Filimonas effusa: one gene and its partner. The protein of the gene in region 2 interacts with the protein of the main gene of each other region in a pairwise test. Links are inferred from orthologs where the notes say so. Each region holds a gene or a part of one and is shown on either strand. Other genes may lie near its edges. The genes, in order: ESB13_RS19445 and recJ.

The links.
Region 1: the proteins of recJ (region 2) and ESB13_RS19445 interact in binary tests that used the Escherichia coli proteins (3 or more experiments, as listed by UniProt). The link is inferred for Filimonas effusa from one-to-one orthologs.

The regions. Positions count from the first base shown.
Region 1 is NZ_SDHZ01000003.1:370,423-377,562, reverse strand. What follows is about bases 2,468-5,358. They hold ESB13_RS19445 (type IA DNA topoisomerase), read right to left. Parts: upstream 5,031-5,358; coding sequence 2,904-5,030; downstream 2,468-2,903. Other genes in these bases: ESB13_RS19440 (SH3 domain-containing protein), read left to right, coding at 5,123-5,358; ESB13_RS19450 (hypothetical protein), read right to left, coding at 2,523-2,852. Also shown: ESB13_RS19460 (ATP-binding protein), read right to left, coding at 1-1,746; ESB13_RS19455 (TlpA family protein disulfide reductase), read right to left, coding at 1,750-2,343; more of ESB13_RS19440, read left to right, coding at 5,359-6,001; ESB13_RS19435 (DUF1634 domain-containing protein), read right to left, coding at 6,006-6,401; ESB13_RS19430 (sulfite exporter TauE/SafE family protein), read right to left, coding at 6,419-7,140.
Region 2 is NZ_SDHZ01000002.1:144,462-151,680, reverse strand. What follows is about bases 1,855-4,824. They hold recJ (single-stranded-DNA-specific exonuclease RecJ), read right to left. Parts: upstream 4,205-4,824; coding sequence 2,504-4,204; downstream 1,855-2,503. Other genes in these bases: ESB13_RS11995 (polyprenyl synthetase family protein), read right to left, coding at 4,225-4,824; htpG (molecular chaperone HtpG), read left to right, coding at 1,855-1,896. In the rest of the region: more of htpG, read left to right, coding at 43-1,854; more of ESB13_RS11995, read right to left, coding at 4,825-5,187; ESB13_RS11990 (OmpA family protein), read left to right, coding at 5,392-6,984. UniProt on the Escherichia coli protein: Single-stranded-DNA-specific exonuclease.

The DNA of each region.
Region 1 (7,140 bases), on a different replicon or contig from region 2:
AAGCCCACCCATTTCCGGCATTTGTATATCCATCAGAATAAGGTCGTAGGCGCCTTTGCTGATAGCATCTACCGCAGCAAGCCCTGTTTCTACAACCTCTGCTTCGTAACCCAGTCGGCTCAGTGCTTCTGTTATCACCAGTTGGTTCATCAGGTTGTCTTCGGCAACCAGTATGCGTAACGGATGACTTAACGCAAAACCTGCCGGAAGCACTTCTGTTTTGGAGAAATCATCAAGTGGAGAAGGGTGCTGTAATATACCGCTTGAAATATGCCTGGTTTGCGCATAAGGCGCCGCCTGGCACCGGATGGTGAAAAGGAACACCGATCCTGCTCCGGGTGTGCTTTGTACCCATATGCGCCCGCCCATGAGTTTTACCAGCTTTTCGGAGATCGCTAACCCAAGGCCGGTACCACCATATTTACGGGTAGTGGAAGAATCCAGTTGCGTAAATGCTTTGAATAACCGTTCCTGTTGTTCGCTGGGTATGCCAATGCCTGTATCGCACACCTGGAATAAGAGCTGAAGCTTTTCATCGGGCGAAGGCTGGTAAACATCTGCTGTTACCTTAATAGAGCCCGTTTGCGTGAATTTGAGCGCGTTGCCTACAAGGTTGGTGATCACCTGGCGTAATCTTAATCCATCACCGGTAATAGACGAGGGCACGTTCTTACCTATCTCATAATGTAGCAGTAGTTTCTTTTCTATCGCCCGGCTGCGGAAGATCTCCAGCACATCTTCAATACATAGCTGAAGGTCAAAGTCTTCTTTCTCCAGCTCCATATTCCCCGATTCAATCTTACTGAAATCGAGGATATCATTCAACAGGCTTAGCAGGCTTTCGCCGCAGCTTACTATGGTATTGGTGTAATCGCGTTGCTTTTGTGTAAGCGGTGTCTCTGCAAGTAATGCCGACATGCCCAGTACGCCATTCAGCGGTGTTCTTATTTCATGGCTCATAGTGGCGAGGAATATACTTTTCGCTTCATTGGCCATATTGGCATGTTCAGCCTGCATAAGCGCCCGCTCTGCGTTCAGATACGCTTTTTCAAGCGCCTGGTTCGATCTTAGCAACTCCTCATTGGCATGGCGTAATACTTCTTCATTTCGCTTGCGCTCCTGCAGCACCAATGTTTCCTTTTGCAAACGCTGCATGGCTATCAGCTGGTGTATCTGCCGTTGATTATACTCCTTCAACTGGTAAGCCCATAGTCCGCATATAAAGAAGATCCCGGCAGCCAGCAGTATATGAATGATAAAAGTGGGAACCTCAAAATAGCTTAGCTGGCTGAAGTAAATAGTTTCATAACCCGTATTCTGCAGGTAACTGAATATGGAATGATGCAGTAATACGATCAGCATGATCGGTATCTGCAGCTTCCAGTTCTGGTAAGTGATAAGAATGGCGCTGCCTATAAACGCAAAGAAGTGCATTTCAAACATGCCATGCATCTGGTAAATGAACTGGGCCATAAAAATTGCCAGTACGCTGCTCAATACATATTGATATAAGGTCGATTCCGGTAATGCTATTTTCGCAGAATAATAAGCCAGCAATGATAATCCTCCTACACCCATTGCTATAGTCCATGTATCATAAAAATTGGACAAAGCCAGGCCAATCATAAAAAAGCCGATCAGGAAAAAATGTATGATCCTGTCAGAACGTTCTTTTACGTTAAGATTAAAGGCGATGATATGCGCCTGCTCTTCCTCGGTAATATGGCTTATTGGCTCTCTATCCATAGACTATTGTGTGCAGGTGGGTAACTGGCAACCATATGCCTGTAGCGCATACTTGTCGAATTGTACATGCGGGCGCTGGTTAAGCAGCGCCTCCAGTGCTATCTCTGCATAATTGCTTTGGGTATCGGTACAATAACGGCTTTTGTTGTAGTTGCCTCTGTAATACAAATGATAGCTTGTGTCAATGATAACAGCTTGCGGCGTAGAATAAACCCCGCAGGTTCTTGCCAGTGATGTATCAAAAATAACGGGTAACGACAGGTCAAAACGGGACCGGATCTCTTCAGCTGTTATTGGCTTCTTGCTCATAGGTACAATAACAAACCGTGCAACATGTTCATACTTTTTCACCAGCTTCTTGAAATAGGTAGTATTAAACCGGGAGCAGGGACAATCAGGATTGAAGAAATGCAGGAATAAAGGCTGTTTGTTCTGCACCATTGGTTGTGCAGCTTTTATAACTGTTCCGGTAGCAACAGCCTGGTACGATTCGGGTACGGGTGTGGGCAGGCTGTATTTCCATTCATTATACCAGAACAGGGTAACGATACCTAAGAATAATAATGCAAGCCAGGCCAATACAATCTTCTTTCTCATGCACAATAAATTTCTCTTGCAAATAGTGTTTATTTAAGCCAAGAGGAACTTCCGTTAAACGCTTCGTTCATTCTTTGCATTATGCTGTGAACGAAAAGTTTAATGTACGTTTGGCAAATGGTTTTGTACAGGAAAAATTACTGAATTAACCTGGCTTTTTTATATATTTTTTTACTTTTTTATTCTTCGTCATCCTCGTCTTCTTCCCAGTTGAGCACTTCTGTCCAGTACTCCCACGCAGATTCCAGAACCTCGTGAATACGCTCCGACGATGGGCTCGCAGGCGATTCCATCGCTGTTGCGAGAGGTGTAAAGATCAGCTGGTACGATTCACTGTCACCATCTTCATTTTCATAAATAAAAATTTTATGAATAAACTCTTCACTGTCAATGGCCTCCTCGTCTTCCAGCGGAATAATTTTAATCAATGCGCCGGGATTACCCAGGTGCAGCAGGAATTCACCAACTTCCTCATCCAATGGATCATGGCAATACAAAAATTCACTCATAACATCGTTTTTACTTGTATCTCAAATGTAGGAATAAACCTAACATTTCACTCAGGCTTCGGGTTCTATCGCAAAATGTTCATTCAGGACCAATTTGGCGTCAATTGTTCCTTCCGGAAACTGCAATCCTTTGATCTTCCCGGTTTTACCCTTGGTAACAAGATCTGATATCTGTTTGTCCGACAGGATCTTTCCACCAACCTCAAACGGGATCTTAAACCCGCATACTGTAAACTGGGTGCAGCCGTAAGCTGTTTTCCCTTTCTTGAGCAGTGCTGTTTTGCATTTGGGACATTGCAGTTCTTCCACCACTACCGCTTTTTTAGGAGCCTTAGGTTTGGGGTCTTTCTTAGGCTTTTCTGCTTCAGGCATGGGCGCAGGGGCATCCGCTGCAATAGAAATAACGCGGTGCTGACTGGTTTTTACCTCATGGGTCAGATCCACTACCATTTGTATCAGCTCCTGTTTAAAGGTATCTATGGAATAGGCGCCCTTTTCTATCTGCCGGAGTTTCCGCTCCCATAAACCGGTTAACTCGGCGCTTTTCAACAACTCCGTTTGTATGGTATCTATGAGATCTATGCCTGTTTGTGTGGCAAAAAGGTTTTTCTTGCGTTTCTCTATATACTTCCTGCGGAACAGCGTCTCTATAATATTCGCGCGGGTAGACGGGCGCCCAATGCCGTTGTCTTTAAGCAATTCGCGCATCTCTTCGTCTTCCACCTGCTTGCCGGCCGTTTCCATGGCACGCAACAGCGATGCCTCTGTATAGGGTTTGGGTGGACTTGTCTTGCCATGATGTATTCTGGGCGTATGAGGTCCACTTTCACCCACCTCAAAAACCGGGATCAGTTTTTCGTCTTCTTCACCTTCTTTCTTGATGCTCGAATCATTGACATATACTTCTTTCCATCCCGGTTCCAGTATCTGTTTACCAGTAGCTTTAAACGGAACCTGTCCTGCCTTACCTAACACCGTTGTATTCGAGATCTTACATTCCGGGTAAAAAGCAGCAATAAAACGCCGGGCTATTAAGTCGTACACCCTCTTTTCTTCCTGTCCTATTCCTGAAGGATAGATGCCTGTAGGAATAATAGCGTGGTGATCGGTGACCTTGCTGTCGTCAAAAACAGTTTTAAGTTTTGGAATAGGATGCTCAAGTAATGGAGCCGTTAAGGCAGCATAAGGTGTCATATCCTGTAATATACCTGCTATTTTCGGGTACATATCTTCAGGCAGATAAGTGGTGTCAACCCTGGGATAGGTCACCAGCTTTTTCTCATACAGGCTCTGAATGTATTTAAGCGTGTCATCGGCACTGTAGGCATACTTTTTATTAGCTGCTACCTGTAATGCTGTAAGGTCAAACAGCCTGGGGTTGCCTTCCCGGCCTTCTTTTTTCTCGAATGACGTAATGGTAAATTCATGTTCCTTCAAATAGGCAAGTCCCTTTTCTGCCTTTTCCAGCGCGCGCAGGCGGTCGATGGTGGCAGTGAACTCCGTATCACGGTAAATAGTCTTCAACTCCCAGTATTCTTCCGATACAAAGGCGTTGATCTCTTTTTGCCGTTGAACGATCATAGCCAGGGTTGGCGTTTGTACCCGGCCTATAGACAGCAGCACCTTTTTGCCTGCTGCGAATTTCCTGGTAAAAAGCCGCGTGGCATTCATGCCCAGCAGCCAGTCGCCGATAGCCCTTCCACTGGCAGCAGCATAAAGGTTGTTGTATTGATCGCTGTCTTTCAGCTTTTCAAAACCTTCTCTTATGGCCTGTTCCGTAAGCGATGATATCCATAATCTTTTAACAGGTACTGCGCATCTTGCTTTTTGTAATACCCACCGCTGAATGAGCTCGCCTTCCTGGCCGGCGTCACCACAGTTGATCACCTCTTCACATTGCTGAACCAGTTGCTCTATAACTTTGAATTGTTTTTGTACGCCGTCGTTTTCTATCAGTTTAATGCCAAACGTGGCGGGTATAATAGGAAGGTCTTCCAGCCGCCAGAATTTCCATTGCTCATGATAGTCATGGGGTTCTTTCAGCGTGCAGAAATGCCCGAAAGTCCAGGTTACCTGGTAATCATTACCCTCATAGTAACCATCTCTGCGTTGCCTGGCGCCAAGCACTTCAGCAATATCCCGCGCCACACTTGGCTTTTCCGCAATGCAAACTTTCATACTTACAAATATAGGGCGGCAAAAATCGGGAAAACAAACTACCCTGCATGCAGTATACAGGATGATAAAGCATAATTTTTTAACTTGCCTCCATGAAAATAACACTCCATATCAGGCAGCTCTGCCTTTTGCTTACCTGTTTGTTTACACTGCAAACCTTGTCCGCACAGGACTATGATGCTCCGGGCTCTAATCTCTATGCTACAGAAAACAAAGCCGGCGATACATTAACCATTCTTGCCGATACCACCTTCCTGCGCGATCAACCCGCTGCATCGGGAAAAATATTGCAGCAGTTACCCAATGGCACCCAGGTAGTTTTTGTGAAGGAAGCCCACAGGCAACGTATGAAAGGCTTTTCTGCAAATTGGATCCGGGTTCGTGTTGCCGGCGATAGTAACCAGGAAGGTTTTATCTGGAAAGGACTCACTACGCTTGGCTGTTGTAACAACGGCAATACCCGTTTCCTCTATGGGCTTGACAGGGTGGTCAACGTAAAAAAAGATGACGTGGAAAGATGGGATTGTATGGTGAGATTGAAAGTCGTTAACAACGAAAACAAAAAGCTGGCAGATGTTTCCTGGCCATTGAAGAGCAGTGAAGCTACATCGTTTTCATCAGGTAAATTGCTGACAGGAAGCATGGGGTTGGAAGGGCTTACACATATCGTTCGTATTTATTTTTCAGGCGAAGCCTGTGGCATACCCGATGATTATTTTTACTTTGGCTGGACAGGTGCTGAGCTGTTACCATTACCCGGAAAAATGCATATTGCTGATGCCGGTGTGTATTATCATTCTGAAACATTGCTGTTCCCAAGCGAATCGGGCGGGAAACCAGGCCATATCATAAAACTCATTGAAGAGGAAGAAGCATTGGATGAAATGGATAAAGATGGTGAACCTAAAATGAAAAAGACCAGCTCCGGCGAACAGTATAAATGGGATGGCAGGAAAGCGGTAAAGCTTTGATCCCTTATATCTTCAATCCGCCGAACATGCTGCCGAGTATGATGCACAATACAATAGCAGTAATAAATACATAAAGTCTGTCTTTTTCAAGGATAAAGGAGATCAGGGAAAGAAAGATACGCAGAATGGGCGTGGCCAGTAATATGATGACGCCAGCCTGTATCACCTCCTTCGCGCTTCCGGTCTCGAGTCCTTTTATAATACCTGGTAAGCTGGTATAGCCGGCATCTTCGCCATGAAATACAGTATAGTCGGGCATTACTTCCATGCCATGGTTAACGAGATATAGAATGCCGCCAGCAATGGCTACGGCACAGGAACTAAGCACTCCCCAGCGGAGAAACCTGCCGATGAATATTTCTATGCCCCTGTCGTTTATTTTGGTATCACTAAGTTTCATGTTTCAGTAAATTATAATTAGAACTTATGTTGTAAGCCGTTATAGATCATTTGTAAGGCTACCAGTGTAATGGCGATGCTGAAAATAAGTCTAAGCTTTTTCGGGTTCAGCCGCATCAGCAGTTTGGTGCCTGTAAAGGCCCCTGCTAATACACCTATTATCACAGGCATGGCAATAGCGGGGTCAATATACCCTCTCTGTAAATACACTACTGCACTGGCGGCAGCCGTAACTCCTACCATGAAATTACTGGTAGTGGTACTAACTCTGAAGGGAATACGCATAGCAGTATCCATCGCCAGTACTTTTAAAGCGCCTGAACCAATCCCTAACAATCCCGACAAAATACCTGCCAGCGTCATAATGGAAAACCCGCCGCCTACATTACGAAGATTATAATGAACAACGCCGGATGGGGTAGGATAGGATCCATTGAGTTTGAGCTTTGCTGCTAAAGGACTGCCTTCTGTTTCTGCATGTTCATTCTTTTTACGCAATGTCATGGCGGCAGAGAATATAAGCGTAAGACCAAAGATGATGGCTACCAGGTTCACGGGTGTATACACAGCGATCATAGCGCCGGTGACTGCGCCAATAGTGGTGGCTATTTCCAGGAACATTCCCACGCGTATATTGGTGATGCCTTCTCTTACATAAGCGCTTGCTGAACCTGACGATGTAGCAATAGATGACACCAGTGCAGCTCCGATCGCATAACGCATGTCGATATGAAATACCA
Region 2 (7,219 bases):
TTGGTATTTTCTTTGTTCTTTTTCTCCCCAAAAAGAATTCGTATGCAAAAAGGGCAGATTCGTGTTCAGACGGAGAATATATTTCCCATCATTAAGAAATTTTTATACAGTGACCACGAAATTTTCCTGCGTGAACTGGTAAGTAATGCCGTTGATGCCACGCAAAAAATAAAAACATTATCTTCTATCGGTGAAGCAAAAGGCGAACTGGGAGAGTTGCGGATAGATGTTGTGCTGGATCCTAAAGAAAAAACATTAAGTATAATAGACCGTGGGGTAGGTATGACTGCCGAAGAGGTAGATAAATATCTTAACCAGGTAGCCTTTTCCGGCGCCGAAGAGTTCTTGACCAAATACAAAGACGCCAATATCATTGGCCATTTCGGCCTCGGATTTTACAGCGGCTTTATGGTGAGCAGTAAAGTGGAAGTATTTACCAAAAGCTTCCGCGAAGATGCCAAAGGGGTATACTGGAGCTGCGATGGAAGCCCCGAGTTCGAGTTGTACGAAATAGATAAAGCCGATAGGGGAACCCGCATCGTGCTTCATATAAATGAGGATAGCGAAGAGTTCCTGGATGGCTACCGCATAAGAAGGATCCTGGAAAAATTCTGTAAATTCCTTCCGGTAGCTATTTACTTCAAAGACGAGTCTACAAAGGCCGATGATAAAGAAGCAAAAGAAGAAGAAGAAAGCCCGATCAATAACACCAATCCTATCTGGGTTAAGAAGCCTTCCGAGCTTACTAATGAAGACTATCAGAACTTTTATCGTGAATTGTATCCCGCCGGCGAAACGCCTTTATTCTGGATCCATCTGAACGTCGACTATCCGTTCAATCTTACCGGTATTCTTTATTTCCCTAAGATCAAACAGAGCTACGAGATCCAAAAGGATAAAATTCAGCTGTACAGCAACCAGGTATTCGTTACCGACGAAGTAAAAGATATCGTGCCCGAGTTCCTGATGCTGCTGCATGGTGTGATCGATAGCCCCGACATCCCTTTGAACGTTAGCCGTAGCTATCTTCAGGGCGATCCCAATGTAAAAAAGATCAATGCCCATATTACCAAAAAGGTTGCCGATAAATTGGATGAGATCTTCCGTAACGATAGAAAATCATTCGAGGAAAAATGGGAAAGCCTGGGATTATTTGTTAAGTACGGGATGATGACCGACGATAAATTCCTGGACAAAGCAAATAAATTCCTGGTAATGGAAGATGCTGCCGATGGCGTGTTCTACACTTTGGAAGAATACAAAACGGCTGCCGATACTTTACAGAAAAACAAGGAAGGGAAAAGCGTTATTATCTACACCACCGACCCTGTTCAGCAAGACGCTTATATCAAAGCGGCACAAGGCAAAGGATATAAAGTGGTGAAGCTGGAAACCATGGTCGACGCCGCTTTCATCAACAATATGGAGATGAAATGGGACAGCGTTCATTTTGTGCGGGTGGATTCCGATATTGCCGACAACCTCGTCGACAAACAGGAACATACCGATATGGTCCTGAGCAAGGAAGAAGAGGAAAAACTGAAAGGCTTGTTTGGCTTTAAGGTATCCGATTTGAACTTGAATGTAGAGGTAAAAGGCTTAAGCCCCGATACCCCTCCTGTAATTGCTACCAGGCCCGAGTTCATGCGCCGTATGAAAGATATGGCTGGCATGGGTGGAGGTATGGCTGCTTTTTATGCAACGATGCCCGATGAAGTGAATTTAACTGTTAACGGTAATCATAAAGTGTATCAGGCTTTGTTGAAAGAAAGTGATACCGCGAAGCAGGAACAACAAATTCGTAACCTCGCCGATCTGGCGTTGCTATCCCAGGGCTTGTTGAAAGGCGCTAATCTTACTGAGTTTATAAACAGGAGCGTGGCGTTACTTTCTTAATATAATAAATTATAAAAAAGAGGCCGTATCACATAAGTGCGATACGGCCTCTTTCATTCGGGGCCCCGATGGAGCCATATACTATTTGCTAAAAAAAAGCGCAGTTTTGACAAAGCACTCTTAAAGCTTCACTAAAGCATCTCAAAAGCTTCTTTAAAGCTTCCTTGAAAAAGATCGTTTTTTTAGCAAAAGATCATTTGTAAAAAAAAAGCCACTAATATTATTAGCAACGCATCGCTCATCTCTTCCGTTATCTAATGTCTGCCTAAACAACACATAGGCGATCAGTATTGCAGCGATGACACCAGTGAAATCGGCGGGCATGCCGGCTCAGATGGAATAACGGGCTTTTTGATGCCTGTGCGCTCCAAAGTAGAGCGCTGTAATGTAAAAGAGGAGGGTGTATTCTATGTAGAATACCCTCTTTTTATTCGTATCCCTGATGGAGTCGGGTACCCATTTAAGCGATTCTCAGAGGCTATTTTTATTTAGGAGCCAACCTCCTCCTTTCATTCGGGTCCCTGGCAGAGAAGGTCCCTGTTTAAGCGACGATCGGCGACTATTTTTATTTAGGAGCCATCCTCTTTTTTTGAATTGCGCTCTCTTATTACTCAGACAATCTGAAGTCAATAACTTTTAATTGCAGATATTTTTCACCATTCCATTCATTGAGGTCAAGTGTATAAACAATATCGATAGGGTGATTTTGCTCCAGCAGGTGAAAACGGCTGGCCATATTAAAGCCGATTCCGGTAATGGTGATATGATTTTGTTTTACTACAAACCGTATATGCTGCTCTTTTACCAGCTTCGAATTACCTGTATTGAACACGCCTCTCGAAAGAAATACCGGGCGTGTATTACACGGCCCGAAAGGTTCCATCTGGCAGAGAATATTATAAAAAGAAAGTTTAAGATCGGCGAAGCTCACAACTGCGTCTATTATAATTTCCGGTACAAGAGATTCCGGTGCAATGGTGGCAGCTACTACTTCCTCAAACTTGCTGCTGAACGCAGCTACCTGGTCTGGCAGCAGGGTCATGCCTGCTGCTGCAAAGTGACCTCCATACCCAAGCAGGTGCTCGCGGCACGCATGGATGGCTTCATAAAGATTGAAACCATTAACGCTGCGTGCACTTCCCGCAATCACCTCGCCGCTTTTGGTGAGAATGATAGTAGGACGGTAATAATTTTCTATTAAACGTGAAGCTACTATCCCTACCACTCCTTTATGCCAATGCTCCTGGAACAAAACTGTTGTTTTTCGTTGCAGCATTACCGGGTCGCCCTGTATAAGGGCTAACGCTTCGGCAGTGATGGAGAAATCCGCTTCCTTGCGATCGGTATTATTGTTTTGCAGTTCTTCGGCGTAGTGCTGCGCCTTTTCCGGGTCTTCTTCTATGAATAGTTGTACTGCCTTGCGGGCATCATCCATACGGCCGGCTGCATTGATACGCGGTGCTACCACAAATACCAGGTTGCTAAGCAGAACAGGACTGGTAAGTTTACCTTGCGCTACTAGTACTTTGATGCCCGCAGATGGATGGCTGTTGATCTGTTGCAGGCCAAAATAAGCCAGGGTCCTGTTTTCGCCTGTAAGGGGAACAATATCGGCAGCGATGGCGGTTGCCACCAGGTCCAGGTAGCCCATATAAGCCTCTTCCGGCAGGTTTAGCTTTTGCGACAGCGCCTGAATAAGCTTAAAGCCTACACCGCAGCCACAAAGCTCTTTATAGGGATATTCGCAGTCGGGTTGTTTGGGATTGAGAATGGCCACGGCAGCCGGCAGCTCAGGATCGGGCAGGTGGTGATCGCAAACGATAAAGTCAATGCCCATATCAGCAGCCTCGCGAATGAGCTCAACGGATTTTATGCCGCAATCGAGCGATATAACCAGGCTGCAGCCCGTTGATTTTGCAAACTGAATACCTTCCCGCGATACACCATAGCCTTCTTTATACCGGTGCGGAATATAAAATTCAACAGCCTTATGAAGTTTAAACAAAAAGCGGTACATACATGCCACAGAAGTAGTTCCGTCAACATCGTAGTCGCCGAAAACAAGGATCCTTTCCTGTTTCCCGATCGCTCTCAAAATACGCGCTACAGCTTTCTCCATGTCCTTCATCAGCCAGGGATCATGAAGATGACTAAGACTGGGCCGGAAGAACCGGAAAGCCTGTTCATAAGTGCTGATATCCCTTTGTACGAGAATCTCGCAAAGTGTTTCGTTGATCTGCAGCGCCTGCTGCAATGCCTGAGCCTTAGGCTGATCCGCCTTTAATATGTTCCAGCGTTTCTGTATCAAAAAAATGCAGTTGAGGTTGGTTAAAATTCCCTGTCCGTAGTGTAGCGAACCAGTTCTTCGAGCGCGTTTCGTACTTCTGAATCTTCAAATTCATGCAGCAATTGCAATGCTTCGTCTCGAAAACGGAACATCTTTTCGGTTGCATACCGGATACCCCCTGCATCGGTCACCGCATCTATCACGAACTGAACCTTCTCCTTTTTCTTATTTTCATTTTTTATGATATAGATCAGCTTTTTGCGAAGTGCAGCATCGCAGTTGTTGAGTGTATAGATCAGTGGCAGCGTCAGCTTTTTTTCCTTTATATCGTTACCTGTAGGTTTGCCGATATTGCTGCTGCCATAATCAAAAAGGTCGTCTTTTATCTGGAAGGCCATTCCTGTTTTTTCACCAAATAGCTGCATTTTTTCTACAGCAGCCGGGTCCGTGAAAGTAGTGCTGGCTCCAGCAGCACACGCTGAGGCGAGAAGAGAGGCTGTTTTTCCCTTGATGATTTCATAATAAGTGGCTTCGCTGAGATTGAGATTACGCGATTTTTCCATTTGCAGTAATTCCCCCTCACTCATCATTTTAACGGCGCGCGACAGCACCTGCAATACGCCAAAATCACCGTTGTCAAGCGAAAGAAGTAACCCCTTCGACAAAAGATAATCGCCTACAAGTACGGCAATCTTGTTTTTCCACAAGGCGTTGATGGAAAAGAAGCCCCGCCGTTCAAGGGAATCGTCCACCACATCGTCATGAACAAGCGTGGCCGTATGTAAAAGCTCTACAAGCGAAGCCGCCCGGTAGGTCGATTCATTGACCGGCCCACCCAGCCTGGCACTAAGTAAAACGAACATGGGACGCAATTGTTTACCCTTTCGCTTTACAATGTATTGCATTATTCTGTCTAATAAAGAGACACGGCTTTTCACTGCCTCCCTGAAGTGGGACTCAAATAGTTCCAGTTCCGATGATATTACCCTGCGTGCTGCTTCCATTGCTTAAACTTGGGCTGCAATATAGCCACAATAAAAATTAAATGTTAAAAGCAACATTGGCACTGCAATTGCTGTCTTCATTTTGTAGATCACGGCAAAATAAGTTCTAAAAATTTGGTATTTTACTCCCGATGATTAACTTTGCCGTGCCAAGTTGTAGTATTATTGGGTAGAAAATATTAACAAAAAAATTAAATTATACCTATGGCAAGCAAAAAGTACACAATGATCCTGGGTCTTTTAGGCCTGGCAGGATCTGCGACGTTTGCACAAAAAAATGACGCCACCGCGGATTGGTGGAAAGATTCTTCGAAGGTTGCTACAAAGCGCCTGCCTCAGTACAATGAGTTCCAAAACAACCAGTATCCTTACCCTGCCCGTCCTCGTGATATGTGGGAATTAGGATTCCACGGTGGATACTCCACTATTATCAGTGATATCGATGGTCGTCCAGGTTTTGGCGGTGGTCTCTCACTGAGAAAGTCTTTAGGCCACGTGTTCTCTGTAAGAGCTGATTACACCGGTTCTTTCAACTATGGTCTGGACTATCGTACAAGAGTTGCCACTAACGGTGCAGAAGCTGCTGTTTGGGGCGCTGGTCCTTATGTTGCTAACTACAAGACAGCGGTTCACCAGGGTAACTTAGACCTGATCGCTTCTTTAAATACTATCAGCAACTACAGAGGCAATCCTAAAGCAAATATCTACGTGTTTGCAGGTTATAGCCTGGTTGCAGCTGATGTTGACGTTGATAACAGCCTGAGAGGTGCAAACCTGAACGGCATTAACTTCAGCGGTAAAAGAAAAGACATTAAAGACGCCCTGAAAAACAGGATGAACGACTATAATGTTAACGCTCCTGTTCCTAACGGAAACCGTGAACCAGTTGGCCGTATCGACGATAACTACCTGTTACGTCATGCTGCAAGCTTCGGTGGCGGTATCGCTTGGAAACTTAGCAACAGACTGTCTCTGGGTATCGAACAAAGGTTTACTGTGCCTTTCTCTGATGACCTGGACGGTGTGAACGCAGGTAAGTCTAACGACTTCATCAGCTACACTTCTATCCGTGGTGGTCTGGCCCTGGGTAACTCTTCTAAGAGAGTGGCTCCCCTTTGGTGGATCAACCCCAACAACTTCATCTACAACGAGCTCAACAGCCCTAAACACATGAAGTTGCCTCCTCCGGTATTACCTGATGCCGATGGTGATGGTATCACTGATCAATTCGACCTCGAGCCTAACACTCCTGCCGGAGCACCTGTTGACTCTCGCGGTCGTGCACTCGATACAGATGGTGACGGTGTTCCTGACTACAAAGACAAAGAATTGCTGACTCCTCAAAAATGCTTCCCTGTTAACGCTGATGGTGTAGGTAACTGCCCTGAGCCTGAGTGCTGCAAAGAGTTACGCGATAAATTAGCTTCTTGGAAACCAGGCGGTGATTGCGCTATCACTAATCTGCCTAGCTTAACTTTCAAATCTGGCGCCGTAAGAATCGGTAAAGATGGTGAAGCTATCTTAGCTAGCATCGCAGAAAAAATGAACGCAAACCCAACTTGTAAAGTTAAGATCATCGGTTACGGTGCTGCTAACAAACGTGCACAGCAATTAAGCTGGGATCGTGTAAATGCAGTTGAGAAGTACCTGGTTGAAAAACAAGGTATCTCTGAAAGCCGCTTACTGTTCGTTTACGGTCAGGAAGGTGATGCTAACACTGTAGACTTCGAGGGTACAACTGAAGATGGTCCTAACTCAGTACCAGCTCCACACCCAAACTTAAAGCGTACTAAATAGTTCTAAATACTTTTAGCCTTTAAACAGCCCTCCATACGGAGGGCTGTTTTTTTATGCCTGTATAGTCTCTCGATGACAGCACGGTACTTTGAACCGGGCCAGGCTGCCGTTTGCAGCAGAAAGGGCGCCTGGCACCTTGTCGCTAACTTATCCCCTTGCTGCGCTCACGTGGCCCCGATGATGCCTTGCATCGCCAGGCGGGTACTATAAGTTGGGTGAAGAGTAGCCGTAAGCA